DNA from 4 places in the Spirillospora sp. NPDC049024 genome. Region 1 is predicted to be linked to each of the others. Evidence: riboswitches for the same ligand, from Rfam matches in the RefSeq annotation. Region 1 holds a riboswitch; each other region holds the start of a gene.
What was found. A riboswitch is a leader RNA that binds a small molecule or an ion and turns the genes downstream of it on or off. The one in region 1 is predicted to bind cyclic di-AMP.
Positions count from the first base shown of each region.

Region 2: it holds a riboswitch for cyclic di-AMP, as region 1 does, so the genes downstream of both, AB0C21_RS05760 (C40 family peptidase) here and AB0C21_RS16325 (CHAP domain-containing protein) in region 1, are expected to answer to the same signal.
Region 3: it holds a riboswitch for cyclic di-AMP, as region 1 does, so the genes downstream of both, AB0C21_RS39870 (CHAP domain-containing protein) here and AB0C21_RS16325 (CHAP domain-containing protein) in region 1, are expected to answer to the same signal.
Region 4: it holds a riboswitch for cyclic di-AMP, as region 1 does, so the genes downstream of both, AB0C21_RS42840 (NlpC/P60 family protein) here and AB0C21_RS16325 (CHAP domain-containing protein) in region 1, are expected to answer to the same signal.

Region 1 is NZ_JBEZFD010000007.1:370,379-377,981, forward strand. Features, by position in the region: gene AB0C21_RS16310 (DEDD exonuclease domain-containing protein) at 1-310, opposite strand, end outside; gene AB0C21_RS16315 (NYN domain-containing protein) at 472-1,878, shown strand; gene AB0C21_RS16320 (C40 family peptidase) at 2,068-3,111, shown strand; cyclic di-AMP (ydaO/yuaA leader) riboswitch at 3,610-3,808, shown strand; cyclic di-AMP (ydaO/yuaA leader) riboswitch at 3,934-4,104, shown strand; gene AB0C21_RS16325 (CHAP domain-containing protein) at 4,113-4,943, shown strand; gene AB0C21_RS16330 (hypothetical protein) at 4,983-6,251, shown strand; gene AB0C21_RS16335 (M48 family metallopeptidase) at 6,248-7,603, shown strand, end outside.
Region 2 is NZ_JBEZFD010000003.1:33,361-40,963, forward strand. Features, by position in the region: gene AB0C21_RS05735 (ATP-dependent Clp protease ATP-binding subunit) at 1-1,212, opposite strand, end outside; gene AB0C21_RS05740 (histone-like nucleoid-structuring protein Lsr2) at 1,629-1,952, opposite strand; gene AB0C21_RS05745 (RDD family protein) at 2,934-3,557, opposite strand; gene AB0C21_RS05750 (RDD family protein) at 3,565-4,386, opposite strand; gene AB0C21_RS05755 (amino-acid N-acetyltransferase) at 4,392-4,913, opposite strand; cyclic di-AMP (ydaO/yuaA leader) riboswitch at 5,094-5,284, shown strand; gene AB0C21_RS05760 (C40 family peptidase) at 5,288-6,283, shown strand; gene AB0C21_RS05765 (transcriptional regulator) at 6,581-6,814, opposite strand; gene AB0C21_RS05770 (LacI family DNA-binding transcriptional regulator) at 7,304-7,603, shown strand, end outside.
Region 3 is NZ_JBEZFD010000034.1:8,420-16,022, forward strand. Features, by position in the region: gene AB0C21_RS39860 (glycosyltransferase family 4 protein) at 1-978, opposite strand, end outside; gene AB0C21_RS39865 (bifunctional glycosyltransferase/CDP-glycerol:glycerophosphate glycerophosphotransferase) at 962-3,874, opposite strand; gene AB0C21_RS39870 (CHAP domain-containing protein) at 4,119-4,892, opposite strand; cyclic di-AMP (ydaO/yuaA leader) riboswitch at 4,904-5,042, opposite strand; gene AB0C21_RS39875 (PP2C family protein-serine/threonine phosphatase) at 5,528-7,420, opposite strand.
Region 4 is NZ_JBEZFD010000048.1:1,616-9,218, forward strand. Features, by position in the region: gene AB0C21_RS42825 (phytanoyl-CoA dioxygenase family protein) at 1-272, shown strand, start outside; gene AB0C21_RS42830 (BlaI/MecI/CopY family transcriptional regulator) at 331-708, shown strand; gene AB0C21_RS42835 (M56 family metallopeptidase) at 713-1,651, shown strand; cyclic di-AMP (ydaO/yuaA leader) riboswitch at 1,755-1,899, shown strand; gene AB0C21_RS42840 (NlpC/P60 family protein) at 1,903-2,946, shown strand; gene AB0C21_RS42845 (response regulator transcription factor) at 2,987-4,093, opposite strand; gene AB0C21_RS42850 (hemerythrin domain-containing protein) at 4,239-4,925, shown strand; gene AB0C21_RS42855 (Cof-type HAD-IIB family hydrolase) at 5,136-5,954, opposite strand; gene AB0C21_RS42860 (inositol monophosphatase family protein) at 5,951-6,775, opposite strand; gene AB0C21_RS42865 (HAD family hydrolase) at 6,772-7,557, opposite strand; gene AB0C21_RS42870 (ABC transporter ATP-binding protein) at 7,554-7,603, opposite strand, start outside.

The DNA.
Region 1 (7,603 bases):
CCGGCAGCACCGACTCGATGCGCGGCGCGGCCGTCACCATCGCCGTGGTGATGCCGGTCAGCGCGGTGATGAACGGCGGGACGGGCCCGCCCGGGTCGACCAGCGTGCCGAGCTCGCCGAGCTCCTCTCCCCCGCGCACCTTCACCGCGCCGATCTCGGTGATGGCCGAGTCGGCCGCCGAGCCGCCGGTGGTCTCGAGGTCGACCACCACGAAGGTGACGTCGCGGAGCGGGGTGCCGAGGTCGTCCAGGGTGCCCTGGACGCCGTGCGCCTGGGCCCCGCGGCCCTGGACACCGTGCGCAGCCGTCATGTGCGCGACCGTAGAGGACCCCACCGACAGAACTTCGTGCCGCTAGGGTTGGGGGGTGCCGGGACGTCCCGCCGGTCGGGGGCCGCGGGGACGGGCGGGAGGCATCCCGCCGAGGGTTCGGCGCGATCCGTCCGATCACGCGTTCGCCCTGGTTAGGGCGGGTGCGCTCGGGAACACACAGCCCACCGGCGGCGCAGCCCGGAAGGAGCGGGATCATCGACAGCGGCCCCGAAGCGACCCCCGGCCGCGGGGATCCCGCGGAGAAGCTGGCCCGCCCGCTGCCCGAGGCGGTGCGGCAGGGCGTGGTGGAGGTCGCCGCCGACCTGATCGGGACGCTGCCCGCCGACGAGGTCCCGCCGCCGCTGCGCCGGTTCGCGCGGTTCGAGCGCCGCAAGCGCGCCAAGCTCGCGGGCCAGCACATCGCGGCGGCGCTGGAGAAGGACGAGGAGTTCCGGCGGCGGGTCGCCGTGCCGCTCCGGGAGGCGCAGGCCGACCTGGCGGAGGTGGTCGAGGGCGGAGACGTGCCGCCCGCGGCCGATCCGGTGCGCGTCGCGGTGCTGGCCTACCTGCTGCGCCCGGCGGGCTGGACCGCGCTCGTCGAATCGGCGCGCGAGGAGCTGGCGCGCTCGGCGACCGCGTCCGAGGAGGAGGAGGCCGAGCGCCGCATCGCCGCGCTGAAGGCCGAGCTGGCCGCGACCCGCGACGCCCGCGGCGCCGAGCTGGCCAAGCTGCGCGCCGAGCTGCGCGAGACCAAGGCCGAGGTCGCGGAGCTGCGCCGCAAGCTGCACGACGCGCGCACCCGGTACCGGGCGGCGGAGGAGCGCGCCCTCGCGGTCGCCGCCGACGCCGACCGCGAGCTCGCCGCCGCGCGCGAGTCCACCGCCGCCGCGGACAAGGAGCTGCGCAGGCTGCGCGCCCGCGCCGCGCGGGCGGAGGAGGCGGCGGAGGCCGCCAAGCGGGCCGCGCGGGAGGGGCGCAACGTCGACGACGTCCGGCTGCGGATGCTGCTCGACGCGCTCGTGGACGCCGCGCAGGGCGTCCGCCGGGAGCTGGCCCTGCCCTCCACCATCGGCCGTCCCGCCGACGCGGTCGGCGGGCTGGAGCCGGACCGGCTGGCGCACCGCGCGCTGCCCGGCCGGGCCCTGTCCGACAGCGACCCGCAGCTGCTGGACCGGCTGCTCACGCTCCCGCAGGTGCACCTGGTGGTGGACGGCTACAACGTCACCAAGACCGGGTACGGGGAGCTGCCGCTGGCCGACCAGCGCAGCCGGCTGCTGTCGGGGCTCGGCGGGCTGGCCGCGCAGACGCGCGCCGAGGTGACGTGCGTGTTCGACGGCGCGGAGCTGGAGGCGCCGGTCGCCATCGCGGCGCGGCGCGGGGTGCGGGTGCTGTTCAGCCGCCCGGGGCAGACGGCGGACGAGCTGATCGGCGAGCTCGTGCGGGCGGAGCCGCCGGGCCGGTCGGTGGTCGTGGTGTCGTCCGACCGGGAGGTCGCCGACGCCGCGCGGCGCGCCAGCGCGCGCCCCTGCCCCTCCTCCCTGCTGCTGCGCAGGCTGGGCCGCTCGTAAGGCGGGCCCGCCCATAAGGCGGTCATAAGGCTCTCATAAGGCAAGCCTCGCGGTGCGTGATCATCACGTCACGAAAAGTGGATGATGTCCGCAGATGTCAATCAAAGAGTGATGAATCGGTTGTGACGGCTGTTGCCCCTCGCTAATGTCGTCCGCTGACGTCGTTGGACGAGAGGGGCGAAACCGACCGTGGCCAATGATCACATCGGGGCACCGGCGCAGCGGCCTGCCCGCAGGGCGGGTTCCGCGGGCAGAGGCGTCTCCCGTCGCCTGGCGGCCGTCGCCGGCCTGACCGTGGCGGTCTCCCTGACCTGCTCCCCGGTGGTGGCGCACGCCGAGCCCAAGCCGACCCGGGCGCAGGCCCAGAAGAAGCTCGACAAGCTCAACGAGCAGATGGACCAGAAGGTCGAGCAGTTCAACCAGAACCGCGAGAAGCTCAAGGTCGCCAAGAAGAAGTTCGACTCCGCGACCAAGGCGAGCAAGCAGGAGCAGGCCAGCTTCGAGGAGCAGCGGTCCAAGATCGCTCAGATGGCGGCCACCGCCTACAAGAACGGTGACTCGGCCGACGTCACCGGCTTCGTCGGCAGCAAGGACCCGCAGTCGATCCTCGACCAGGCGGCCGTCTTCTCGCACCTGTCGCACGAGCGCAGCTCCCAGCTCACCCAGTTCCTCGCGACGGCCCAGCGGCTCCGCCGCGAGCAGGCCCAGGCGAAGTCCGCCTACGACGAGGTGAAGTCCAAGCAGGACGAGCTGAAGAAGCAGAAGCAGGAGCTCGACAAGCAGGTCGAGAAGCAGAAGGCGCTCTTGCGCCGGCTCGGCGGCGGCACGTCGTCGCGCCCGGGCGGCGGCACCGGCGGCACCTACAACGGCCCGGCCAGCGGCTCGGCCCGCAAGGCGCTCGACTTCGCCTACGCCCAGCTCGGCAAGCCCTACTCCTATGGCGCCACAGGCCCGAACTCCTACGACTGCTCCGGCCTGACCATGAGGGCCTGGGGCGCCGCGGGGGTCAACGTCACCCGCACCACCAACACCCAGTACGCCGCGACGAAGCGGGTGGCCAGGAGCGACCTGCAGCCGGGCGACCTGGTCTTCTTCAGCAACCTCGGCCACATGGGCATGTACGTGGGCGGCGGCAAGATGATCCACGCCCCGCACACCGGAGACGTCGTCAAGATCAGCGACATCAGCTCCGGCTACTACCTGAACAACTACTACGGCGCCGGGCGCCCCTGACGCACCGCCCTGACACCCCCGCGGCGCGGGTGTGACGGGGCCCTCATCGACAACGGACCGGGCTTGACCTGGTCCGTTGTTGATTTTGGGGGGGTTTGCCTTCTCTTGGGGCTTTGGTACCTTGTCACCACTCACGGCGCCCTCCAGACGCCGTGGACCCGCGGCGCCCCCCAGGCGCCCCGGTCCCACGCGGAGCATCCAGCACCCGCGTGACGGCGGCGCGAGCCACGCGCCGCACCTCCCGGGCGGCACGCCCCACGTGCCGTCCCGCGGCGCCCGTAGGCGCCGCACGGTCTCGACGCAGACCAGGCCTACCCCCGCCCCACCGTGCGCACGCTTGCCGCGTGCATGGCGCCGAGCGTGCTGCCGCAGTGGCCTACACGGGGCGGGCCCCGGACGGCCCCGGAGACGGGGCGCCGTCCGCACACAACATCAGGCGCCGCTCTTTCGCACGCGGGAGACAGGTTCCGCGCAGGGCCCCATATCGCCCCCAGGATCGCAGCGGCAGCGCCGAATCCGCCGAAGAGCGGAACCGGGGACCCATATCCGCCGGAGTCCGGAGAGTCTTTCCGGACGGGCATTCCGGCACCCGGGGTGAATCGGCGCGTCTCTCCCGGGGCACCGGCGAGAGCCGCCGTAGGGCCACTTCCACGCCCGAACCCGTCAGCTAACCCGGTAGGCGTCTGGAAGAGAAGGAGAGAATCCCGCAGCGGTACCTGGGGCGTGGCCGCCACGCGACCACGCCCCGGACCCCCCTTTCGCTCCGCAGGCGCCCCCCGCCGCCGGAGCTCCCCCCAATCCGAACCGGTGTGCCCGCCCCCGGGCACGCCACCGCCGAATCCGCGGACCGCCGTGCCCCGCACGCGCGTCCGACGCGGAACCGGGGACCCACTGTGTCCTTTTCGGGGTGAATCGGCCTGCCTTCGCGGCCGTAGGGCGGCTTCCACGCCCGAACCCGTCAGCTAACCCGGTAGGCGCCATGGAAGCCGAGGAGACCCCCCGTGCCACGCGCGCACCGCAAGAAGGCCCCGGGCAAGCACCGGAAGCCGCACCCCCTTTCCATCACGTGGCGGACGACCGGCGGCGTCGTCGTCGGCGCCGCCGTGCTCGGCACCGCCGCCGCCACGGCGCAGGCGTCGGTCCTGCCGTTCGGCTCCGCCCCGGTGAGGTCCGCCGCCGCGGCCGACCTGGCCCCCGGCCTGGCGGCGCACGGCGACCCGTCCAGGCGCAAGTCCGAGGGCGAGCCCAGGACCCGCGCCTCGAAGACCCCGAAGAAGACCCGGCCCGAGCGGCCGTCGGCCGAGTCGTCCGGCAGGCCCTCCGCCAGGGCGGCCGGCAAGTCGCGGCCCACCGCCGCGCAGGCCATCAGGCTCGCCCGCTCGCAGGTGGGCGTCGAGGAGGACGGCGGCGGCGAGACCAAGTTCCAGGAGTGGTACATGTCCACGTCCCGCGCGCGCGAGACGCTCGCGCGCGACGGCGGCTCCCTCGACGGCTACAGCGACGCGAACTGGTGCGACATGTTCGTCTCCTGGGTCGGCGAGCAGATCGGCTTCGGCGACCAGGTCGGCAGCGACGCCTGGACGGTCGCGCACGCCCGCTGGTTCCAGGAGCACGGGCGCTGGGGCACCGAGCCGAGGCCCGGCGCGATCGTCTTCTACGCGTGGGACGGCGGCAAGTCCTTCGACGACATCCGGCACGTCGGCCTGGTCGTCAAGGAGATCGACGACGGCACGATCGAGGCCGTCGAGGGCAACACCGACAACGCCGTCCGCGTAAAGGAACGTTCCACAGACGACGTCGTCGGCTACGGCTACCCGGACTACCGGTCGTGATGCCGCCCCTGGCCCCGCGTCCTGCATAGGATCGCGCCCATGGAGGAAGGCCCCGGGCAGGACGCCACCGTCACGCGGCGCAGGGTCCTCGCCCTGGGCGCGGGCGGGGCCGCCGCCCTGCTCGCCGGAGGCGCCGGCCTGGTCGGCTCGCGCTCCGGCGGCGGGGCGCCCGGCGCCGGCGGGGCCGGCGCCGCCACCTCGCGGGTCGCCGAGACGTTCAGCCCGGAGACGGCCGCCGCGGTCCTCGCCAACCGCGCGCGCGCCGTCCGCGACGGCGACCGCATGGCGTTCCTCGCCAGCGTGGGCGACGCCCCCGCCGCCTTCCGGGACGCCCAGGCCCTCATGTACGGCAACCTCCGGAAACTCCCCCTGGAGGGCTGGCGGGAGCGCATCGTCAACACCGAGGCCATGGACGGCGGCAACGCCGTCGTCCGGATCGAGGTGCGCTACAGGCTGCGCGGCTTCGACAGGAGCGACGTGGCCCGCACCCGCTACCTCACGCTGGCCCCGCGCGGCGGGACGTGGACGGTCGTCGGGGACGGGACGTCCCGCGGCCTCACCGACGACGTCGACATCTGGGACAGCGGCCCCCTGACGGTGGTCAGGGGGCGCGCCGGACTCGTCATCGGCGACGGCACCGGCCTCGACCGCATCGCGGCGCGGCTGGACGCGGCCGTCCCGGTCGTCACCTCCGTGGTCGGCAAGGGGTGGGCGCAGCGGGTCGTCGCGCTCGTCCCCGCCGACGCCTCCCTCGCCTCCGCGCTCGCCGGCCCCGGGCAGAGCCTCGGCCAGATCGCCGCGCTCGCCACCATCGCCCCCGGGGACGGCCGCGGCGAGGACCGCGTCATCATCTCCCCCGGCACCTTCGGCCGCCTCAACGAGCTCGGCCGCAACGTCGTCCTCACGCACGAGCTGACCCACGTCGCCACCGGCGGCGCCCGCGACCGGCGCACCCCGCTGTGGCTGATCGAGGGCTTCGCGGACTACGTCGGCTACCGGCGCGTCAAGATCAGTACCCGGTCGGCGGCGGGCGAGCTGCGCCGCGAGGTCTCCGCCGGGCGGGCGCCGTCCGCGCTCCCCGCGGCCGACGCGTTCGCCGGCGGATCCCCCCGCCTCTCCCAGGCCTACCAGGAGGCCTGGCTCGCCTGCCGGATGGTCGCCGACCGGTACGGTGAGGCGGCGCTCGTCCGGCTCTACCGGGCCGCCGGGCGCGCCCCGGAGGCCGCGGCGCTGCGCGACGTGCTGGGCCTCACGCGGGAGCGCTTCACCGCACTTTGGCGCGACTACGTGAAAGAGGAGCTCGCATGAGCGAGGCGGAGACGGACGAGGGCAGCGCCGAGGGCACCGCCGGCGGGGCGCCGGGCGGCGCCTCCGGCGGCCCGGCACGGCGGCCCCGGATCGCCGCCGCCGTCACGGCCGCCGTCCTCTTCGCCGGGGTCGCGGCCGTCCTCGCCCTGACCACCCCGTGGAGCCCGCTGCCCGGGCACGTCCCCGGCGGGCGCGTGAGACCCGACCCCGCGCTTGACTTCACCCCCGCCGAGATCGCCCGCTCCAGGGCGTTCGACTCGGCCGTCAACCCGCCCGCCTACTCCGGGCTCGCCGTCGGCCTCGTCCTGGTCCTGGTGCTGGGCTTCACCCCGCTGGGCGCACGGTTCATCGGCTGGGTCACCGCCAAGACACGCCGCAGGTGGCTGCGCATCATCACCGCGACGCTCGCCCTGACCACGCTGCTGCGCGTCGCCGGGCTGCCGTTCGACGTCTGGGGCGAGTCGGTGCTGCGCCGCTACGGGCTCTCCACGCAGAGCTGGCCCGCGTGGCTCGTCGACCAGGTGAAGTCCCTCGCCGTCACGTGGGTCATCTACACGATCGCCCTCCTGCTGCTCTACGCCCTCACCCGCCGCTTCCCGCGCTACTGGTGGACGGGCGCCGCCGCGGGCGGGTTCGTCCTCGTCGTCTTCGTCTCGTTCGTCTACCCGCTCGCCGTCGAGCCGGTGTTCAACAAGTTCCACTCGCTGCCCGCGGGCCGGTTGCGCAGCGACCTGCTGGCGATGGCCCGCCGGGACGGCGTGCCCGTCAACGACGTCCTCGTCGCGGACGCCTCCCGCCGGACGACGTCGCTCAACGCCTACGTGTCCGGGTTCGGCTCCACGCGCCGCATCGTCCTCTACGACACGCTGCTGAAGTCGCCCCCCGCCCAGGTCGAGTCGATCGTCGGGCATGAGCTCGGCCACGCCAAGCGCGACGACGTGCTGTGGGGCACGCTCGTGGGCGCGCTCGGCGTGGCCGGGGCACTCTGCCTGCTGTACCCGCTGATGACATCCCCGCGCCTCCTGCGGCGCGCCGGGCTCGACCCCGGCGCGCCAGGTCCCGGCGAGGCCGGTCCCGGCGGGGCCGGCCCGGACGCGCGCCGCGGCGGCGGGGCGGCCGACCCGAGGTCCATCGCGCTCCTCCTCGCGCTCGTGACGGCCGGGACGACGCTCGCCGCCCCCGTCCAGAACCTCGTGAGCCGCCGTATCGAGGCCCGCGCCGACGTCCACGCGCTGGACCTCACCCGCGACCCGTCGACGTTCGTGTCGATGCAGCACGCGCTGTCCGTGCGCAACGTCTCGGACCTGGCCCCCGACGCGGCGGAGTACCTGCTGTGGCTCACGCACCCCTCG
Region 2 (7,603 bases), on a different contig from region 1:
CGAGCCGGCCTCGTCGATCAGGTCGATCGCCTTGTCGGGCAGGAACCGGTCGCTGATGTAGCGGTCGGCGAGCTGCGCGGCGGCGACCAGCGCGCTGTCGGTGATCGACACGCGGTGGTGCGCCTCGTAGCGGTCCCGCAGGCCCTTCAGGATCTCGATCGTGTGCGACAGCGACGGCTCGGCGACCTGGATCGGCTGGAAGCGGCGCTCGAGCGCGGCGTCCTTCTCCAGGTGCTTGCGGTACTCGTCCAACGTCGTCGCGCCGATGGTCTGCAGCTCACCGCGCGCCAGCATCGGCTTGAGGATCGAGGCGGCGTCGATCGCGCCCTCGGCGGCGCCCGCACCGACCAGCGTGTGCAGCTCGTCGATGAACAGGATGATGTCGCCGCGGGTGCGGATCTCCTTCAGCACCTTCTTCAGGCGCTCCTCGAAGTCGCCGCGGTACCGGGAGCCGGCGACCAGCGCGCCCAGGTCGAGGGTGTACAGCTGCTTGTCCTTGAGCGTCTCGGGCACCTCGCCCTTGACGATCTTCTGCGCGAGGCCCTCGACGACGGCGGTCTTGCCGACGCCGGGCTCGCCCACCAGGACGGGGTTGTTCTTGGTGCGGCGGGACAGCACCTGCATGACCCGCTCGATCTCCTTGTCCCGGCCGATGACCGGGTCGAGCTTGCCCTCGCGCGCCGCCTGCGTCAGGTTGCGGCCGAACTGGTCGAGCACGAGGGACGTGGAGGGAGCCGACTCCGAGGGACCGCCGGAGGCGGCCGGCTCCTTGCCCTGGTAGCCGTGCAGCAACTGGATGACCTGCTGGCGGACCCGGTTCAGGTCGGCGCCGAGCTTCACCAGCACCTGGGCCGCGACGCCCTCGCCCTCACGGATCAGACCCAGCAGGATGTGCTCGGTGCCGATGTAGTTGTGGCCGAGCTGCAACGCCTCGCGCAGCGACAGCTCAAGGACCTTCTTGGCACGCGGAGTGAACGGGATGTGGCCCGACGGCGCCTGCTGGCCCTGGCCGATGATCTCTTCAACCTGCTGACGCACGGCCTCAAGACTGATCCCCAGGCTCTCCAGAGCCTTGGCGGCCACGCCCTCACCCTCGTGGATCAGACCCAGGAGGATGTGCTCGGTGCCGATGTAGTTGTGGTTGAGCATCCTGGCCTCTTCCTGAGCCAGGACGACAACCCGCCGCGCGCGGTCGGTGAACCTCTCGAACATCTCGTCGCTCCTCACAGAGCGGTTGGGCAGAGTCCGGAACGTCCGGAACTGTCCTTCCGCATGCTAGCCCGCCCCGAGGAGGCCGCCCGGTGCACTCCCACCAGGAGACGTTCCCCAGCTATGCGCTGTTCAGTCTCATCCAACTACCGCATCGGTGCGTCATGTTCCCGCTACGCCCCAAGCGAACGGGGGACTTTTCGCAGGTCGGTCAAGGCGCGGGCCGAGAGTGCCGAATGGGGGTGGAGTTTCCACCCGCGCGCCCTGTGTACCTCACGGCGGACTCGGCGAACCGCGCGGACGCTACGCCACAAGCGAACGGCTCACCGGGAGAACGGCCGCCCTGCCGACGGAGCGCCCCGCTAACGGCGAACGGCCCGCCCCGCGAACGGTGACGGGCCGCCGGTGGTCCGGGCGGATCAGTTGGCCGCCTCGTACTGCTCGATCACGTGCGCCGGGATGCGGCCGCGCTCATTGACCTTGATGCCGTTGTTCTTGGCCCAGGCGCGGATCTCGGCACTGCGTTCGCGGCTGGAAGCGCCGCGCTGCCGGCGGCGGCGGTTGACCGTGCCCGCCTTACGGGACTTCTCGACGAACGGCTGCAGCGATTCCCGCAGCTTCGTCGCGTTGGCGCCACTGAGGTCGATCTCGTAGGAGGCGCCGTCGATCGAGAACGCTACGGTCTCGTCCGCCTCGCCACCGTCGAGGTCGTCGACGAGAAGCACCTGAACCTTCTGTGCCATGGGGACAGACCTTTCGGCTTGAGCAAACTCTAATCGAGTGCCAAAGATATACCTAGAACTTCGCAGATGACAATTCCGGCGTCCACCATGAACCGGCAGTCGAGGGAAACCGCCTTCCGCCCGTGACCGGCTGTAATCGGCCTCGTCGTTTCGGGTGCGCACAGACCTCGGATGACGCCCGGACCCGGCCCGGGCGCCATGAATTCCCCAACCCGCGGCGACGCGCCCGGGTTTTCAACCGTGACCGGCGTCACTGCGTACCGCGCTGACCTGCGCAGGGGTGCGCGCATTGGGCCGGGTTTGCGGACGGCGCCGCCCCGGCCGCGATTAACCTCCCGTATCGGGCACTAACCGCCTGCCCGCGCGGTAATGCGCAGGTGACCGCAGTGCCTGATCAACCCCCGGTACCGGTGGACGTGGACGAATAACGCCCGAGGGCCCGGCCCCGAAATCTGTTGCCGCGGCAGGACGGGCGCGGTCCTCGCCCTGCTCGCGCCGCGGAAGCGGGGTGCCGACCGGTGCCGCGAAATCAGGAGATCGGGACACAATCCCACCGTCTGCCCCAGTTCTTCAACCCGGCCCCGGAGACCGGCGGAGCCACGCCTCAGGCCCGGCTTCCACCGCGCGGGGCATGCCGTGCGAAAGGTCCGTTCCAAGGGCGAGGGCATGCCATCCGGAGTAAGTCCAGGCCCGCTATCAAGCGGTCGCGTTCTGGCCACGGCAACGGCATCGGAGGGAACTCTCAAAGCGGAGGCGACGTCCGGGACGCGACACATCCCGCCGGTTTCAAGACCGCAACCGGAAGGAACGGGCATATGCCGCCCGCCCCTGGGGCGCCGGAAACAGCGAGCATCTCGGCCAAAGCATGTATGGCGCATGCGAGCGGAGTCGCGTGCGCGCCGGCGCGCGCACGCGACTCCGTGGTATCGGACGGGCGGTATTGGAACCCCGCGAGCGCCTCCCGGCACCCGGGAGATGCCCTCAGAAGGCCGAGGATTCAGGCCGGGGGCGCTTTACCACGAGCGTCCCGGCGACCCTGTCGTGAACGGCCTGGCGGCTCGTGCCCTCGAACACGGCCCCCGCGTTCACGATCCAGAAGATGCTCGCGAGCAGACCGAGAACGGGAATCGGGCGCAGTCCGATCGGCACCGAATAGACGGCGGCGCGCAGAACGCAGCGCAGAACGTCCGGACGCGCGTGTGCACCGGAGGACTCGGCCTCCCCCGGAGACGCGCTCTCCTCGGGCTCGGGGGCCGTCACGGGCACGAATCCGGGCACGGAAACGGGTATGGCCGAGGCGCCCCCGGGACCGGCGGCGCCGGCGGCCTCCCCGGCCCCCTGTGCCGCCGCTCCAGAGGCCTCCTGAGCGGTCGCCGCGACCACCTCGATGCCCGCGACGCGCTTGCCGAGCGTCCGGCCCCAGAGGGCGAGCTGGACCGCCTCGTAGAGCAGCATGCATCCGGCCACGGCTGTCGGAGCCACGACGTCCGCCGTGTGCCCGGACACGAGCTCGCGGACGACGAGAACGACGGGGATGCCGACGACGAGCGTGTCGACGACGCGCGCGAGGAGCCTCTGTCCGGGCTCGGCGAGCGGTGCCGCCATCGTGGCCTTAGCCCGCGTACTCGGAGTACTCGGAATCGTCATATCCGACCCGCTCGTCGATGACGAGCGTGCCGGCGAAGCGGTCATGCAGTGACTGGTGCAGGGGCTGGTCCCAGATCGCCCAGAGGTAGGCCATGAGCGCGCCCGCCCAGACCAGCACCATCCCGTACGCGGCGTAGTCCCACACCATCACCGCCAAGACGAGGAAGAAGAAAACGCCGAGCTGGTAACCGACGTGGGTGATCCCCGCCCGCCAGACCGCCTGCGTCGTGGTGATCGGGCTGCCCGCAGGACGCGCCTGGACGACGCCAAGGCCGAGGACGCGCTTCCCAAGCGTGCGCCCCCACATGGACAACTGGACGGCCTCGTAGATGAACGGCAGCACGGACAGCACGCAGAAGAGGGTGAAGATGATGGGCCAGTTCCACACACCCCCCTCGTCCTCGGTCTTGCTGCCGGGCTTGCCCAGACCGAAGGCACCGATCGTCACCGGAAGGACGAGGGCGAATCCGAAGACCGCGACGAGCGCGTTGTCGATGATCCGGGCGCCCGCCCGGCGGTGGATCGGCGCCAGCGCCAGATCGCCGCCGTCGTCGTAGGAGCCGTGGTGGTCGTAGGAGCCGTGGTCGTCATAGGCGGGCTGCTGGTTCCACTGCTGCTGCGACTGCCACTGCTGCTGAGGCTGCTGGGGCTGCTGCCACTGCTGCTGGGACGACGGCTGCTGCTGCGGCTGCTGCCACTGAGGACCTTGGTACTGGGGCGGCGGGCCGTACGAACCCTGCCCCTGCTGGGGCCGATAAGGCCGCCCGCTGTGGGGGGAATCGCTCATTTGAGTCAGTCCTCCAGGCGAAGCAACATCCGGGTGTTGCCCAACGTATTCGGCTTGACCCGGTCGAGGTCCAAGAACTCTGCCACGCCTTCGTCGTAGGAGCGGAGAAGTTCCTCGTACACCTCAGGCGCCACCGGAGTCCCCAGGATCTGCTGGAAGCCGTGGCGGGCGAAGAACTCCACCTCGAAGGTAAGGCAGAACACCCTCCGCACGCCGAGTTCCCGTGCGGTCTCCAGGAGGCGGGTCACGATCCGGTGCCCGATTCCCCGTCCCCCGCACTCCTTCTCAACGGCGACCGAGCGGACCTCCGCGAGGTCCTCCCACATGACGTGGAGGGCGCCGCACCCGACGACGCGCCCAGGCGTCCCGTGCTGGATGTCCTCGGCGACCCAGAACTCCTGGACGTCCTCGTACAGCTTGACCGTCGTCTTCTTCAGCAGGCGCCGCCCCGACCCGGCGTACAGATCGACGAGCCTGCGTATCTCCTGGACGTCGGCGGTGCGGGCACGCCGGATCACGACTTCCACAAACAGGCGAGATTATCGAACGCCGCCGCTCGCCAGGGGCACCCCTCCGCGCAGGCGGCCGAACGCGCCGCCACCGCGCCGCGCCACCTGCGAATTCGCATGTTCTGGTTGGCATCCCATGCGGGTTCCGTTAGTGTCCATCGCTGACGTCGGCCGACCGCAGGACGGAGGCCGAACCGCCGAGTCCCAAGGCCGCAACCAGCGTCCTGGGAGCCGGGGACCCACTTTCGGAGCGTTTCGGGGGATCGCCCTGACGACCAACCGTGAGGGGTGAATCCGCAGCCGCGAGCGATCGGTCGCGCGCGGCCGCGGACGGGCTGCTCCGGCCCCAACCCGTCAGCTAACCCGGTAGGCGGCTGAGGAGAGGAGTATTCGTGAAGCGATCGCGGCATGCTTCCCTTTCACGCTTCTACGGGCGCGCGGCCACGGCGGTCGGCGCGCTCATCGTCGTTTCGGCCGCTCCGTACGCGCTCGTCCCGCACACGCTCGCCGTCGCGCACGCCGACCCCGACCCCTCGGCCAAGGAGCTGAGGACGAAGGCCCTCAAGCTCGCCGACCAGCTGGAGCAGCTCACCGAGCAGTACAACGGGCTGAAGGTCAGGCTCGCGCAGTCGCAGCGCGCCGCCAAGGTGGCCACGGAGAACGCCAAGCGGCAGGAGAAGACGCTAGAGACGCTCCGCCAGAAGGTCGGATCCCTCGCGGCGACGAGCTACATGCAGGGCGGCTCCGACCCCACGGTCTCCTTCGTCGCCTCCCAGGACCCGCAGTCCATCCTCGACCAGGCCGCGACCCTGCACTACTTCGCCAAGCAGGACAGCACCCAGGTGCTCGGGCTCATGCAGGCCATGCAGTCCGCGCAGCGGGCCCGCAAGTCCGCCGAGTCCCGCGCCAAGCAGGTGAAGGATCTGAAGTCGCAGCTCGAGTCGCAGCGCACGAAGGTCACCGACGCCTACGAGAAGATCCGCGGCAAGCTCGTCGACAAGGACCCCACCCAGCTCGCCAAGCTCCCGGTCGTCGGCACCGGCAAGGCCGCGCAGGCGCTCCGGTACGCGATGAGCAAGATCGGCCGCCCGTACGTGTGGGGCGCCGCCGGGCCGAGCACCTTCGACTGCTCCGGCCTCACGATGTGGGCCTACAAGCAGGTCGGCATCAACCTGCCGCACTACACCGGCAGCCAGTGGAACGCGGGAACGCACGTGTCGCGCAGCGAGCTGCAGCCCGGCGACCTCGTGTTCTTCTACTCCGACCTGCACCACATGGGCATCTACGTCGGCGGCGGCAAGATGCTGCACGCCCCGCAGACCGGAGACGTCGTGAAGATCGCCTCCATGGACGGACGCCCCTTCGCCGGCGGAGTGCGGGTCGCCTGACCGGGGCCCGGCAGGCAACGCGTACGACGATCGATACCGCCGTGGCTGCGGACTTCGCCGCGCCGACCGTGCCAGTGAGGGCGGACGTGTCGGGCAGGGCACACGTGGTGGTCCTGCCGGCTTTCGGGCCGGCTCAGGGGGCGTGCCCGGTTCGAACGCCGTCCGCGGCGGCGCCTTCTGCAGGGACCTACCTGCCAGGGCGCCGGCGCCGCCGCTGCGGGGTCGGACGGAATTCGAACGAGCCGCCAATTCTCCGGATGACGCCCGCCGTCCCCTGGCGAGCGTCGGGGGTGCAGGCTAGATGAGCTGCCTCCGGGCCGCCCACACCACGGCCTCGATAGGGGTGTTGACCTCCAGCCGGTCGCAGATCGTCCGCAGCCGGCGCCGCAAGGTCCGAGCGCTCAGTTCCAGCTTGCGTGCCGCCACATCGGCGGTGACACCGCTGGCGATCTGGGCGAGCAGTCGGATCTCCTCTTCGCTCAGCCCGAAATCGTCGGTGCCACGACGTGCGAGTGTGGCTGCTGTTTCCACTCCGTCCTCCCTCGTCCGTGGTGATGACCGCGGGGATGCAGCCGTCCGCTGCACAGGCACGGGTTGGCCTCGATCTGTACGCGCGTTGGGTTGCCGGGTCCGGACCCTTCCGGACTTAGATCATCGGGTTCCTTTGCTGTCTCACGCGCTTGGCCGGAGGTGGCCGCATGGCCGATTGCGGGGGTGTACGGGGGAACTCCGGGTGACGATTCACTCGTTGCCCCGCCGAGGGAGACGGGATGAGATCGCCAGCCATCCGCACCCGCCCCTCTCGCCGAACTCACCGGTCCTCGCAAGTGAACGAAGATCGTGAATCGTTTCAAGCTACGCTTCGGCTCGGAACGCTAGGCGGCCGGATCCGGCCCGTCAAGCGCCGGTCAAGAGCGCTACGCGCCCGTACGTTCACCATGTGTGACCGTGCATTCGGTGCCACGCCATGCAAAACTCCACTACCTGGGAAAACGCCCATGGAGCGGGACGAGGAGCGAGTTGCCACAGACCAGCATCCGTGAGGTCGCGAGGCGCGCGGGCGTCTCAGTTGGGACCGTTTCGAATGTCCTAAACCGGCCAGATCTCGTGGCCGAAGCTACCCGTGACCGTGTCCGCGCGGCGATCGAGGAGCTCGGGTTCGTCCGCAACGAGTCCGCGCGCCGGCTCCGCACGGGCCCCGAACGGACCGCGGGCGAGTTCGGCGACCAGCCGCGCCGGGCGTTCGGCGTGGTAGTGGAGGACCTCACCAACCCGTACGCGACCGACGTCGCGCGGGGCGCCGAGGCCGCGCTCAACGCG
Region 3 (7,603 bases), on a different contig from region 1:
GTCCCGCCCGTCCTCGATCAGGACCCGGACGCCCGGCGCGCAGTCGAACGCCACCGTGGGCAGCCCGTACGCCATGGCCTCCAGCACCGACATCGGGAACCCCTCGGCCCGCGAGGGCAGCGCGAACACCGAAGCCTCGACCAGCGCCTCCTCGACGTCGGACACCGCGCCCCGGAACTCGACGGAGCGGGACAGCCCGGCGGCGTCCGCCTGGGCCCGCAGGTCCCCCTCGTCCGGGCCGGTGCCGTAGATGTGCAGCCGCCACCCCGGATGCCGTCCCGCGACGCGCTCCCATGCCTCCAGCATCAGGTCCACGCCCTTCTCGTAGGACAGGCGGCCGACGCAGGCGACGACGGGCAGGTCCAGCGTGGGGTGGACGCCGGGCGTGACGTGCAGCGCGTTCGGGATGTGGTCGACGTTGGTCATTCCGTCCCTGGCCCAGGCGTCGGCGTCCTCGGCGGTGAGCACCAGCATCCGGTCGGCCCAGGGGTAGTGCTCCTTGACCCGCCGGTACCGCGAGGACGCGCGGGTCGCCTGGTACGACTCGTGGCTCATCGCCACCACGCGCAGCCCGGAGGTGTCGGCCAGCCGCACCCACTCCATCGCCCACACCTGCGCCGCGATCACGACCGCTCCCGGCCTCGCGGCGGCGAACAGCTCCGACAGCCTCACCGCGCCGCGCCGCTGGACGGCGGACCGCCACAGGTCGCGGGCCCGCGCCACCGGATCGAGCCGCCGCAGGGCCTTCCGCGGACGCCACGCCATGGCGGGCGGGCGCCACTCCCCGTGCAGCACCTCGACGGCATAGGAGCCGTCGCGGCCGTGGTGGTACGGCTCCGGCCCGCGCGTGATCCCGACGAGGGTGACGCGGTCGCCGCGCCCGGCCAGCAGCCGCGCCATGTGGTGCGCCCAGCGCTGGAGGCCGCCCATGTCGTCGGCGTTGTTGCACACGATGAAGACGTCACGCGGCGCGGCCATGGCGCTCCCTCCTCCTGCTCGGCGGCCCCCTCCTGCCGGGCGGCGCGGCCGGGAAGTAGCGGTCCGCCACCGTCCTGGCGGCGGCGCCGCGGTCGTGCTCGCCGAAGCGCGCCGCGAACGTCCGGCGCCGCGCGGCGTACTCGGCCTCGGCGGCGTCCAGGCCGGCGAGCGCGGCGACGAGCTCGTCCTCGGTGCGGGTGATCGGCCCGGGGGCGTGGCGCTCCAGGTCGAAGTAGCCGGTGGCGAGGTCCCGGTCCTCCGGCAGGTGCAGCACGATCGGCCGGTCGAGGAGCGCGAAGTCGAACATGATCGAGGAGTGGTCGGTGACGAGCGCGTCCGCGAGCAGCATCAGCGGCGTCACGTCGGGCACCGCGCCGACGTCCCGCATGACCTCGCGGGCGCCGGGCGGCACGTTGGCCCGGCACAGGTAGTGCGGCCGGACGAGCAGCACGAACTCCTCCCCCAGCTCCCGCGCGAAGACGGCGGGATCCACGGGCGGGTCCAGCAGCCGGATCCGCCGCCCCTTCGGCCCGATGGCGTACGTCGGGGCGTACAGGACGGCGCGGCGCCCGTCGTCCAGGCCGAGCGAGTCCCGCAGCTCCGCGACCTCGGCGGCCAGCTCCGGATCGCCGTCCACCCCGTTGACCAGGGGGTCGTTGCGGGGGTAGCCCGCCGGAAGCAGCTCGGAGCGGACGCCGAGGCCGTTGCACAGCGTCTCGGCGTCATGCCCGGAGCGCACCAGGAAGCAGTCGAACCGCTCCACCATCCGACGCAGCCGCGCCTGGTCGGAGGCCGGGCCCGACTTCAGCCGCGGCTGGTCCATGCCCATCAGCTTGAACGCCGAGCCGTGCCAGGTCTGGATGTAGGTCGTCTCGGGACGCTTGCGCAGCCCGTCCGGGAAGCCCTGGTCGTCGATCCAGTACCGGGCCCGCGCGAGCGCCAGGTAGTACGCCCATGATCCGCGCTTGACGAGCCGGGCGTCGTCCGGGAACCCCTTGGGGGACGACGCGTACGACCACACCGCCTCCACCGGGCGGCCGGACCTGCGCAGCTCCCGGTAGACGTACTTGGGGTTGCCCGAGAAGTGGCGGCCGAGCTGGCTCTCGAAGACCGCCAGGCCGGTCCGGACGGGCAGCCGGCTCAGCACCCGGTTGAATACGACGATCTTGGTGTTGCGGGCGGTCAGCGTCCGGCGCACCGAGGTGCCGAGCCCCTGCGCCCGGTACCTGGCCAGCCGTCCCGGCCGGGACCGGGCGGCGCGGCGCGCGACGGCCCGGGCGAGCCTCGCCCACGGGCTCCCCGTCTCCAGGGCGAACGCCAGGTGCCCTCCCTCGGTGACGTACGAGCGGAGCCGGTCCCCCGCGAACCGCGTCAGCCGGGGCCGGACGGGCAGCGCGGCACCGCCGAGCGGCGGCGACCCGCGTCCCTCGCCGAGGCGGGTGACCATCTCCTCGCCGTCCACCCGGATGCGCAGCCGGGCGTCCCAGACGGGGTCGATGAACCCGTACGGGCGGATCTTCCGGGCGGGGTCGAACTCGGCCCGCCAGGTGAGCCGGTCGCCCTCGTGCCGGACGGACGCGCGGATCCGCGCCCTCCTGGAGCGGCGGCGCCGGTCGGAGAACTCCAGCGTCCCGGTCAGCTCGGCTTCCGGCGGGATCCGCCCCAGCGGGTTCAGCACGTAGCCGGCCATGAGCACGCGGACACCGCGCGTCTCCAGCCGCGTGACGGTGTTCGCCGGGCGCAGTTCGCGGAGGGGCCGCAGGTGGAAGCCGAAGCCGGTGACGTCCAGGACGCGGCGGCCGATCCGGCCCCGCGGGCGCCCGGCGCCCCAGTAGACGCGCCCGTCCCGCTCCACGAGGCGGGCGCGCAGCTCCGTGCGCCTGGCCGGGTCGTACTCGGCGGCGGCGAGCGCTCCCGCGTGGTCGCCCTCGCGGACCAGGTGCGCGGCGATCGCGGGCATCGGGTTGGCCTCCTCGAAGACCCGCGGGTCCAGTTCGGCCAGGTAGGCGGCGGCCAGGTCGAGGAAGCGCGCCTGGAGGGCTGGGTCGCGTCCGCGCAGCTCCCGCAGGTACAGCACGAGGTCGTGGTTGACGAACTTGACGTCCTTGGCCCGCTGCAGGTCGTAGGCGCCGCGCAGCGCGAAGAGCATGTCGATGCGGCGGTGGATCTCCAGCCGGTCGGCGAAGTTGGCCAGCTCGGCGCGCCGGTTGGAGATCGACGGATCCGGCGTCCGCTCCTTGACGAGCCAGTTGTAGACGCGGTGCGGGATCAGGGCGGTCCGTCCGGCCTCCAGGTAGGCCTCGGCGGTGAAGAGCAGGTCCTCGTAGTGCAGCCGCTCGACGAACCGCAGCCCGTGCTCCTCCAGAAAGCCCCGCCGGTACGCCTTGTTGGTCGAAAGGGTGTCGTACAGGAGATCGGGGTTCTCGCTCAGCGACTCGTGGACGGCGCTGTGCCGGTACAGCCACGGATACCAGGGGCGGACCCGCCCCTTAGCGCCCCTCGGCACGTCGAGGAAGATCCGGTCGCAGAGCCCCGAGACCATGTCGGCGCCGGTGTCCTCGGCGGCGGCGAGCAGGTTGAGGCAGGCGTGCCGGTCCAGCAGGTCGTCGCTGTCGAGGAACATCAGGTACCGGCCGGTGGACGCCTCGATCCCGGTGTTGCGGGGACGGCCGCAGCCGCCGGAGTTGACCGGCAGGTGGACGGCCCGGACCCGCCCCGGGTGGGCCGCGGCGAGCCGGTCGGCGGCCTCGCCCGTGCCGTCGGTGCTCGCGTCGTCGACGATCAGCGTCTCGACGCCGCCCAGCGACTGCGCCAGCGTCGAGGCCACCGCCCTCGGGAGCCGGCGGGCGTCGTTGTAGGCGATCACCACGACGCTGACATCCGGGCGCGCCGCCATGGGCATCCCCCCTCCGCAGACTCCGGCGTGCTGGATTCCTTTCCAGGAACGCCGCACTGAGGTCCAAGGGGGATCAAAGCCTGTCAACGCTTGGCATTACCCACCGTCCCCGGAGACATTGGGCACAACACCCGGAACGCCAGAAGGCGCCCGGCCGTGCGGCCGGGCGCCTTCTGGGGAGGGGCGCCTCCGGGAGGAACGGGCGCCTTCGTGGACCGTGGTCGGGTCAGTGGGCGTGGTCGGGTCAGCGGGCGTAGTCGGGGTAGCCGAAGCCGACGACCTGCGACTTGTCGCGGACCTTCTCCTTCACCGCGTTGTCGGTGTTGCCCTCGATCGTGGTGATCTTGCCGTTGCCGTTGTCCTTGACGACGATGCCGACGTGGTCGATGTCGCCGATGCCGGCCTTCGAGCCGTCCTGCCAGTCGAAGAACACCACGGAGCCCGGCTTGGCGGTGTGGCCCCAGCGGCCGGTCTCCTTGAACCAGTTGGCGTGCTGGACGGTGTAGGCGTCCCAGCCCATGTTCTTGACGCCGGTCTGGGCGCCGAGCCAGGACACGAACATGTTGCACCACTGGGCGCCGTTGTACTCCTTCACCGAGAAGCCGCCGTCGCGCTTGGCGGTCTCCTTGGCGTGCGGAGTCGAGACGTACCACCTGTGGTACTTGGTCATGCCGCCCTTGCCCTCTTGCACGCCGACCTGCTTCTTCGCGAGCTTGATGACCTCGGCGGGCTTGACGGCGTGCGGGGGAACCTTGAACCCCTCGCGGCGCGCCTCGGCGGCGGCGGAGGCCCGCTCGGCCTTCACGGTCTTGGCGCCGGAGGAGGCGTGGGAGGCGGTGCCCTGCTCGGCGACCGCCGCCGCGCCGGCGGGGGTCTCGGCGGCCGCGCGGCCGCCGGCGAGGGGGTTGAGCACCGAGAGCCCGACCGCGCCCGCCAGGACGGCGCCTGCGGCGATGCCAAGGGCCTTGTCCTCGGACGTGAAGCGGTTGAGCGAAAGACGATCAAAGCGACCGGACATGCAGGGAATCTCCTTGTCTTCCATGGCGCCTACCGGGTTAGCTGACGGATTCGGGCATGGAAGCAGCCCTACGGCGCGACTCTCGGACGCGCCGATTCACCCCAGAAACGTGGGTCCCCGGCTCCGTTCCGGTCTCTGCGACCGGACGGACTCGGCCTCGCACCGCGGACGCGGTGCCGGTATACGGATGTTCTGCTGGCTGATCTTGATGAGGGGGCGCGCATCACCTGGCGCGCATCGCGTGCGGATACCGCTCCGCGATCCTCGGCCGCGCATGGTGCGACCGGTGGCAACGCATGGGACGCGCTGCGTGATTCGGGATCGAACGTACCAACCATCCCAAGAAAAGCAAACCAGGCATAAAGTAAAGTCTTGCCTGCTCAAAGCCCTTCCAAGGGACTCCCAACACCGGCACCCCGCCGCGTCTTCCCGATCTTTGTCGGAGTGCCGCGCAGCCCTTTGCCCGATGGGCTTACCGGTTCTCCCGGAAAAGGTAAAGAAGATCGAAAAGGAGCGGCCGGCGGGCCGGGCCGCGCCGCCGGAGCCCCTCTCCCCGCCCTCCGAGTGAGGCGCACATCACACGCAGCGATCTTCGCTGGTCAGGGGTGTCGTTCCTCACCGCGGGGCGCGGACGGTCACACCACGTAGACCGCGAAGAGCGTGGTGTCGTCCGCCGCCCGGTCGTGCTCCATCCGGCCCAGCACCTCGTCCAGCACCAGATCGGGGCGCATGGAGCTCTCCCGCAGGATGCGGGTGAGGCGGACGATCCGCTCGTCCAGGTCGGCGTCCCTGCGCTCGACCAGGCCGTCGGTGTAGAGGAAGAGCATGTCGCCCGGGTGGAGCCGGGTGGTGATCGTCGTGTACTCCCAGCCGGGCATGGCGCCGAGCATCGGGTCGCGGACGACCTCCAGCGGCGCCGCCCGGCCGTCCCGCACCAGGATCGGCGGCGGGTGGCCCGCGCACGTCCATTCGAGGACGTGCCGCGACGGGTCGTAGTGGGCGACGATGGCGGTGCCCGTCGCGGGCGGGTCCATGGCGCCGATCAGCTCGTTCAGCCAGCCGACCAGCCGCCCCGCCCGCTCACCCGTGCAGGCGAGCCCCAGCAGGCCGTTGCGGGTGCGCGCCATCGCCGCCGCCGCCGGCAGGCCGTGCCCGGCCGCGTCCCCGATGGCGAACATCGCCCGCCCGTCCTGCAGCGTCCGGGTCGCGAACCAGTCGCCGCCGATCCGGGCCGTGCTCTCCGCCGCCATGCTGCGGATCGAGGTGCACAGGCCCGGCAGCTGCTCGATCTCGTTCTCGTCCGGCAGGATGGCCCGCCGCAGCGTCACCGCCACGCGCCGCTCCTGCGCCGTCCGCGCCTGCTGCCGCAGCATCTGCCGCCGGGTCTCGGCCAGCGCCCGCTCCACCCCGCGCCGCCGGGTGATGTCCTGCGACACGATGTTGATCGAGACGGGCAGCCCGGACTCGCCGAGCACGGGCTCGGCGAACACCCACAGGTGGCGCGGCGTCCCGTCGTGGCCGATCACCCGGTGCTCCGCCTCGACCGGCTCGCGCCGCGAGAACATCGTCTGGACGGCCTCCTCGACCAGCGGGAGGTCGTCGTCCGCCACCACCTTCGGCAGGTCGTGCGGCACCGGCGGCACCTCGTCGGGGGACAGGCCGTAGTTCGCCAGCATCTGCGGCGTCCAGTCCGCCTCACCCGTCGCGAGGTCCCACTCCCCGAACCCGATCAGGGCGAGCCGCTCGACCCGCTCCAGCCGCCGCGCGATCCGGTCCTCGGCCAGGTGGTACCGCCAGGTCACGCAGACGCCGGTCGGCACCCGGACGCACCGGACGCTCATCCGCGACGAGCGGGACAGGCCGCGCTGGGCCGTCGAGTACTGGATCGAGGGGCGCTCCAGCCGCATCCCGGACTCCAGCACCTCGACGTAGTCGTCGAACAGGCCGCTGAGCACCGCACCCGGGTCCGTCCGCAGCAGCCGCAGCCCGGTCAGCTCCTCCGGGCCGCGCCCGAACATGTCCCTGGCGACGCCGTTGAGCTCCGCGAACAGGAAGTCGGCCACGTTGCCGTCCGGCCCCCGCACCGGGACCAGATGGGCCGCCGAGTCGAGCGCCCCGTCCAGCACCGCCTTCGCCGCCGGGTCGTCGGGCACCCGCGCGAGGATCTCCGCGTCCCCCGCGGTGTCCTCCGCCGTCACCCGGCGCAGCACGTCCTCGGCCTCCGACAGCACCGCCTGGCGCTCCGCCGGGACCTCCTCGGTGCGCGGCGCCCGCCGTCCCGCGACCACGGCCCCGACCGGCCCGCCGCCCCCGTCCTTGACCAGCAGGGACGCCGCCTCGGCCAGGTCCATGTCGAGGTCGCGCGCGAGCCAGATCAGGTGCTGCAGGGCCTCACCCGGCGGAACGCCGAGCCGGCGGGCCAGCACGACCCGCGCCTCGGCCAGCACCGCGCGGTCGTGTGCCGCGCCCCGCAGGTCCTCCACGTCCGCGACGTGGACCCCGGGCTGGGCGCCCTCCGCTTCCGCCAACCTGTCCCCCGTTCGGCGTCACGTGCCTCTGGGAGAAAAAAGCTACATACGTCAGTGAGGGACTATTCGCCCATCTCTTCATAAGGAGGGCATATCTTTGCCCGGGTTTTCCGTTCCCGCCCGGACTCGACCGCTTCCGGTGACCCTCTCGGGAGGGAACCGTTCCCCGCTCTGTGACCCGCG
Region 4 (7,603 bases), on a different contig from region 1:
ACGCGGACGACCTGTTCGCGGCGGATCCCGAACTGCGGTGGATCCCGCGCGTGACCGTCCCGCTCCGAGCGGGGGACTGCACCTTCCACAGCGGCTACACCGGCCATATGGCCCTGCCGAACTCCACCGATCTGGCCAGGCTCGCGCACGTCGTCATCTACATGGACGCGGACACCGTCTTCAGCGGCGACCCGCACCCCGTGACCGACTCCCTGGGCCTCGTCAAGGGAGCGCGGCTGGACGGCGAAGCCTTCCCCCGCCCGTGGGCGTGACCCGCAACCGGCGCGGGGCGGATGTCCGGCAGAATGTGGGCGGGACGGAGGTGACCCGATGTCCGCACTTGGAGGATCGCTCGAACGCTCCATCATGGACGTGCTCTGGGCCGCGCCCGGTCCGCTGCGCGTCCGCGAGCTGCTGGCCGAGCTGAACCGGAACACGGAGAGGACGCTGGCCTACAACACCGTGCAGACCGTGGCGGAGCGCCTGGCGCAGAAGGGGCTCCTGCGGCGCACCCAGGACGGGACGGCCTTCCGCTACAGCCCGACGCGGGCGCGGGAGGAGTACGCGGTCGAGCTGATGATGGACGCGCTGAGCGAGTCCGCGGACCACGGCGCCATCCTGGCGCGGTTCGCCGAGAGCGTCCCGCCGGAGGACGCGCGGCACCTTCTGGACGCGCTGCGGCGGCGGACCGCCGGCGAAGACGCGTGATCCCGTGACCTACGTGGTGGCCGGCCTGGTCGTTTCGGTGGTCCTGCTGGGATGCGCGGCAGGGCCCGCGCTGGACCTCCTCAGGCGCTCGGCCGTCGGCCCGGGGACGGCCGTCGCCTGCTGGACGGCGGCCCTCGCCGGGACGTCCATCGCCGCCGCCGGCGCCGCCGCGGCGGCGCTGCTCGCGCCGCCCGGGCCGGGCCACGGATTCCTGTCCTGGCTGCGCGACTGCCTGCCCCACCACGGCCGCCTCGCCACCGCCGCCGCTGCCGCCGCGAGCGCCGTCCTCGCCGCGGCCTGCGGCGCCGTGCTCGCCCGCGGCCTGCCGAGGCTCGGCCGGGCCGTGCGGCGCCGCCGGCGGCACCGGGAGATGCTGCGGCTGGTCGCCCGCGAGGACGGCCGCCACCCGGACGTCCTCGTCCTCGACCACCCCGTGCCCGCGGCGTACTCGCTGCCGTCCCGGCACCGCGCGATCGTGGTCAGCACCGGGGCCCTGGAGGCGCTCGGCGCCGAGGAGCTCGACGCCGTCCTGGCGCACGAGCGGGCGCACCTGCGCCAGCGGCACCACGTGCTGCTGCTGGCGCTCGACCTGCTCCACGCGATGCTGCCGTGGCTGCCGACCGTCCGGCGCGCGAAGGCGCGGCTGCCGCTGCTGCTGGAGATGGCCGCGGACGACGCCGCGGTCCGCGCTCACGGCAGGACGGCGCTGGTGGCCGCGCTGTGCCGGCTCTCGGCGGGGCCCGCCGTCGCGGGAGCGCTCGGGGCGGCGGGTGCGCCGGCCGCCGGTGCGCTGCTGGAGCGGGTGCTGCGGCTGGAGGGCGGCGCTCCGGAGAGGCCGCGCCGCGCCGCCCGCCTCGCGGCGGCCCTGTTCGTGGTGGCGGCGGTCGCCGTGCCGCTCCTGGCCGGGGCCGTGGCGGTGGCCGAGCTGGCGCGGACGTGCTGAGGCGGCTCGGAGGTCTGGCGAAATGCGGGATGATGTGGCGAATCGCCCCATGATCTCCTACGCTCCGTAGGAGGTCGCGGTCCGACGTCCCCGCCGGGGACGGCCGGCGACCACGCCGAATCCCGCGGACGGCTCCGTCCCGGGAACCGGGGACCCGATCTCCAGGGGTGAATCCGTCCAGCGGGACGGTAGGGCGACTCCGGCCCGAACCCGGCAGCTGACCCGGTAGGCGGTACAGGAGAGGACGCCGCATGCAGCCACGCGCTGCCAGCACCCGAAGGACGGCCCGGCGACGGGCCGTCACCGGCACGGCATGGACGACCGCCATCGTGCTGTCCACCGGGCTTTTCACGCCTGCGCCCGTCCACGCCGAGCCCAAGCCGACGCGCAAGCAGCTGACCGCCCAGCAGGAGAAGCTCGCCGACGAGGCCGAGAAGCTCAGCGAGCAGTACAACGGCCTGCGCGAACGGCTCAAGCAGGCCGAGCACGCGGCGAAGACCGCCAGGGCCGGCGCGCTGCGCCGGCAGAAGGCCCTGGACGAGGCCCGCGAGCGCATGGCGAAGATCGCCGCCGACAGCTACAAGAACGGCCCGGTGGACCCGGCCATCGCCTTCGCCTCGTCCTCCGACCCGCAGGCCGTCCTGGACCAGTCGGCGACCCTCAACTACTTCGCCAAGCAGAACGACGTCCGCATCACGCAGATGCTCCAGGTGATGCAGGGCGCGGACCGCTCCCGCAAGGCCGCCGAGCAGCGCGCCGCCCAGGTGCGCGCGCTCACCGGCGAGGCGAAGAAGAAGCGCCGCGAACTGCAGATCAAGCTCAAGAAGGTCGAGAAGCAGCTCGGCACCTACAACACCGCGGGCTCACGGCCCGGCTCCATCCCCAACGTCGGCTCCGGCGGAGCGTCGGCGAAGGCGATGACGGCCGTCCGGGCCGCCCTGAGCCAGCTCGGCGTGCCCTACTCCTGGGGCGGCGGCAACGCTTCTGGCCCGTCCTACGGCACCGCGCAGGGCGCCAACATCAAGGGCTTCGACTGCTCCGGGCTGACCCTGTACGCCTACGCGCAGGTCGGCATCACCCTGGGCCACTACACCGGCAGCCAGTACAACGCCGGAACCCACGTGAGCATGAGCCAGCTCAAGCCCGGCGACCTGGTGTTCTTCCACAGCGACCTGCACCACATGGGCATGTACATCGGCAACGGCAACATGGTCCACGCGCCGCAGACCGGCGACGTCGTCAAGATCGCCCCGATCGCCGGCCGCCCCTTCGCCGGCGGGGTCCGCGTCGCCTGACGCAGGGCGCGGCCTTGCGCGCCGCGCCGTCCCGGGCCTCCTACACTGCCGCGACGTGCTCGTCGAGGTACCAGCCGTAGGGGCCCGGGGCCGTACTGGCCGCAGCGCGGGGAGCGTAGTGCCGGGAGTAGAGCGCCGCGACGAGTTCGCCGCGGCTGCGCACGCCGGTCTTGCCGAACACCGCCTTGAGGTGGTCCTGCACCGTGAACGGTGAGATCCCCAGGGCGGCGGCCATCTGCCTGGTGCTCCGCCCCTGGGCGGCGAGCCCGGTGATCTGCCGTTCCCGGGGCGTCAGCCCGTAGGCGCCCGCGATCACCTCGCTGAGCACCGCGGGCCTGGCACCCTCGATGATGACCGCCACGCGGTCCGCGGCGCCCTCCCCGCCGGACGCCGGGGAACCGTGCAGCACCACCCAGCGCCCGTCCCTGGCCGGCAGGGCCGCCCTGGCCAGCCCGTCACCGGAGGAGGCGGCCGCCGCGACGGCGCGCAGCGCGCTCGGCAGGCGCCCCCGGTCGTCGACGGCCTCCAGCCAGGCCCGCGCGTCCGCGCTGCTGACCTCGACCTCGCCCGCCGCGGTCACCAGCAGCATGCCGGGCGGATGGTCGAGGCCGTCCGGGGCGGCGAGCGCGGCGCGCAGCAGCGTGAGCCGGAACAGGTCGGCGATCGGCGTGGAGACCGCCGCCAGCAGCGTCAGCTCGTCGTCGGTGAACGGCGTCGCGGGCGCTCGCCGGTACAGGGTGAGCGAGCCCCAGCAGCCCTCCCGCGAGCGCAGGACCACCCGCGCCTCGTCGACGACGTCCAGCCCGCGCAGCAGGAGCCGGTAGCGCCGGGCGCGGGACAGGTCCCCGCCGGTGGCGCGGTGCAGGCTCGCGACGGGCGAGGCGGCCGCCGCGAGCTCGGCGTAGCCGTTGGGGTCGCCGCCCTCGAACTCCAGGCCGAACAGGACCCGCTCCCGCTCGGCCGACCCCTGCGGGTCGAGCCCGCTCACGAAGCAGCTCGTCCACAGCAGCGTCGCCGGGTCGACCGTGGAGACGGCCGCGATGTCGTACCCGACCGCGCGGCGCAGCAGGCGGTCGACCTCGGCGCGCACCCGGGTCAGATCGTCACCGCGCGCGGCCAGCCGGTGGATCCGGTCCAGGAGTTCCATGCCTCAAGCATCGCGGCCGAAGGCCCGGGTCGCCACCCCCAGATTCCAGGGATACGCAGGTCAACGCTCTCCGCCCTACGTTCGAGACGCCCGCCGAGCCTGATTCCGGCCCGGTGCGCGACAGGACACGAGAGGAAGGACCACCATGGACGACGAGCGTCCCGAGGGCCGCGACGACCTGTTCACCCACATCCACAAGGCGCTGCGCAACGGGCTGTTCGCGGTCACCGTCCAGGCCGGCGCCACCGACTGGGCCGACGCCGCCGAGGTCGCCGCGCTGGGGGAGCGGTGGCGGCGGCTGCTGGCGCTGCTGCGCAGCCACACCGAGCACGAGGACCAGCACATCCTGCGGCTGCTGGACCCGCACGAGCCCGGTTCCGCCGAGCCGACCGAGGAGCAGCACCGGGACCTCGACGACCTGCTCGACGACCTCGCCGGGCGGTTCGAGGCCGTGCTGGCGGCCCCGGGGGCGGCCGCCGGCCTGGACCTCTACCGGGACCTGGCCCGCTTCACCGCCGCCTACCTCCCGCACCTGCACGAGGAGGAGACGCTGATCATGCTGCGGATCTGGGCGCACTGCGACGACGCCGAGATCGGCGCCGCCCGCGCCGCGTTCATGGCCGCCACCCCGCCGGAGATCACCGCCACCACCCTCGAACTGCTGCTGCCGGCGCTGGACCGCCCCACCCGGGAAGGTTTGGTCGCCGGGATGGCCCGGACGGCCCCGCCCCCGGTCCTGGCGGGCGTGCTGGCCATCGCCGACCGCGTGCTGCCCGCCCAGGCCGCGGCCTCCCTGCGCCACGCCGCCACCACGGCCACCATGGCCGGCTGACCAGCCGGCCGGCAGCGGCCGCACCCGTCGGAACCCCGGCCTTGCGGGGGCAGAGCCGGGTCCGAAGGGAATGAGGCCGCCCGGGGGTCTCGGGCGGGCGGGCCCGTCCCGGCGTCCGGCAGGAGCCGGAAGCCGTCGTGTTCCAGCAGGTTGCAGGAGCACGCGGCCTCCGGCTCCGGGACCGCTCCCGAGCAGCCGGAGACGGCCGGATCAGGGGAGGACGCGGGCGACGAGGTCGGCGACGGCGCCCTCGGCGCAGGGGGCGACGACCACGTCGGCGGCGGCGCGGACCGACTCGGCCCCGTCGCCGACGGCGGCGCCGAGGCCGGCGGCCTGGATCATGTCCAGGTCGTTCGGGTTGTCGCCGATCGCCGCGATGTCGCTCAGGGCCACGCCCTGGGACGCGGCCAGCTCGCGCAGCGCCGCGCCCTTGGTCGCGCCCGTGGGCAGCACCTCCAGGTAGGTGCTCTCCGACCTGACGAGGGTGACGCCGGACACGGCCGCCGACACCGTCTCCTCGGCCGGGTCCATCAACTCGGGGCGGTCGCAGATGAGCATGACCTTGACGATGTCGTCGAACGGCAGGTCGCCCCACGAGCCGATCCGGGCGAGCTCGATCCCGTCGCGGCGGGCGTACTCCAGCAGCGCCGGCGAGGAGCCCGTGGTGTGTGCGCGGCCCCTGCTGAAGGCGACCGGCCACACTCCGGCGGGCAGTTCGGCGAACAGCATCGTGAGCTTCGCCCAGGCGGCCACGCCGAGGCAGCGCCGGTGCAGGACGGCGCCGGTGGCGAGGTCGACCACGCGCGCCCCGTTGTAGAGGATCGCCGGGGTCGTCAGGCCGAGCGTCCGGTAGTACGGCAGCGCGGCCTCCTCGCTGCGCCCGGTGGCGATGACGACGGTGCCGCCGGCGGCGATGAAGCGGCGCAGCGCGGCCAGGCTCGGCTCGACGATCTTCAGATCGCGTCCGACGAGGGTGCCGTCCAGGTCCGTGACGATCCAGTCGACGGTCCGCACCTCGGTGGCGCTCATGCCGGCTCACCCAGCCCGGCGATCTCGGCGATGACGGAGCCGGCCAGGTCGAAGCCGCCGACGCAGGCCAGGTAGCCGGGCGCCTCCCAGTCGCGGCCCCCGGTCTCCCCGTTCAGCGGCAGGTACGTGCCGCCGGCCTGCCTGACCAGCAGCACGGCCGCCGCGACGTCCCACGCGTTGACCGACGTGCCGTAGGCCACGTCCGCCCATCCGGCGGCGACGTGGGCGAGGGTGAGGGCGGCGCTGCCCGGGCGGCGGACGGTGGCGAACGCGTCCACCATCCGGCCGAAGCGGCGCAGCGACTCCTCGCCGCGGCGGTGCATCTCCCGCGCGTTGGGATAGCCGGTGACGAGCACCGCGGTCTTGTCGCGGGCCGCGCCGCGGCTGCGGATCGGCTCGCCGTTGCAGGTGGCGCCGTCGAGCGAGGCGGTGAACATGTCCTCGCGGACCGGGTCGTACACCACGCCCGCCACCAGCTCGTCGCCGACGGCGGCGCCGATGGACACGCAGAAGAACGGCAGGCCGACGGCGAAGTTGGCCGTCCCGTCGATCGGGTCGACGAACCAGCGCAGGTCGCCGTCCCCGCCGCCCACGCCGCCCTCCTCGCCGACGACCGCGCTGCCGGGGGCGTGCTCGGCCAGCACCTTCCGGATCGTCTCCTCCGCCGCCCGGTCGTGCTCGGTGACCGGGTCGTGGAAGTCGCGCTTCAGATCGACCTCGGGGCGCGAGCGGAACGCCGTCCGCAGGCGGTCCCCGGTGGCGCGAGCGGCGAGTTCGGCGATCCCGGCGAGCTCCCGCGAGGCGGGGACATCGGCGCTCATCCTTCTCCTTCGATCGTGGCCTTGAGCAGGTCGAGCAGTCCGTGCCCGTCGTCGACGACGGCGTCGGGGCGGCATCGGACCTCGTACGGGACGTCGTGGGTGCCCTTGGCGACCATCAGCACGTTCCCGCCGACGCCGGCGCGGTGCCCGCACAGGACGTCCCGGTCGAAGTTGTCGCCGACGTACCACGCGTCCGAGGGCTCGACGCCGAGGGCGCGGGTCGCGATCCAGATCATCTCCGGGTTGGGTTTGCGGACCCCGGCCTCGTCGCTGTAGACCTCCAGGGCCAGCTTGGCCGCCAGCCCCGTCGATGCCGTGTAGTCCCGGTGCACGGCGCCGGACAGCGCGTTGCTGACGACGGCGCAGGGGATGCCGAACCCGGCGGCGGCGTCGAGCAGTTCGGGGATGCCGGGACGGGTGCGGCGGTCCTGCCGCAGTTCCCCCATCCGCTTGCACAGCGGGGCGGCGTGCGCGACGACGAGCTGCCGCGCGGGCACGGGCCAGTCGGCCGCGACGAAGTCGCCCCAGAAGCGGGCGTGCGTCATCTCCGCCGGCGCGAACGGGCGGGACATAGCGTCCTTCCAGCACTTGTCCGCGGCCGCGCCCGCCCTGATGTCGGTCTCGATCGCGGCGGCGTCCAGGTCGCGGCATCCGGCGCCGAGGAGGGCCGCGTGCACCTCCTTGGCCAGGGCCGCCTGCCATCCGTCCCGCTTGGAGGTCTCGACCAGCACGCCGCCGAAGTCCAGCAGCAGCGCCCGCGGCCGGCGCAGGGGCGCGGTCACGAGGCGGCCTTCTGGACGGGGGCGACGGCGTCGTCCCAGGCGCCGA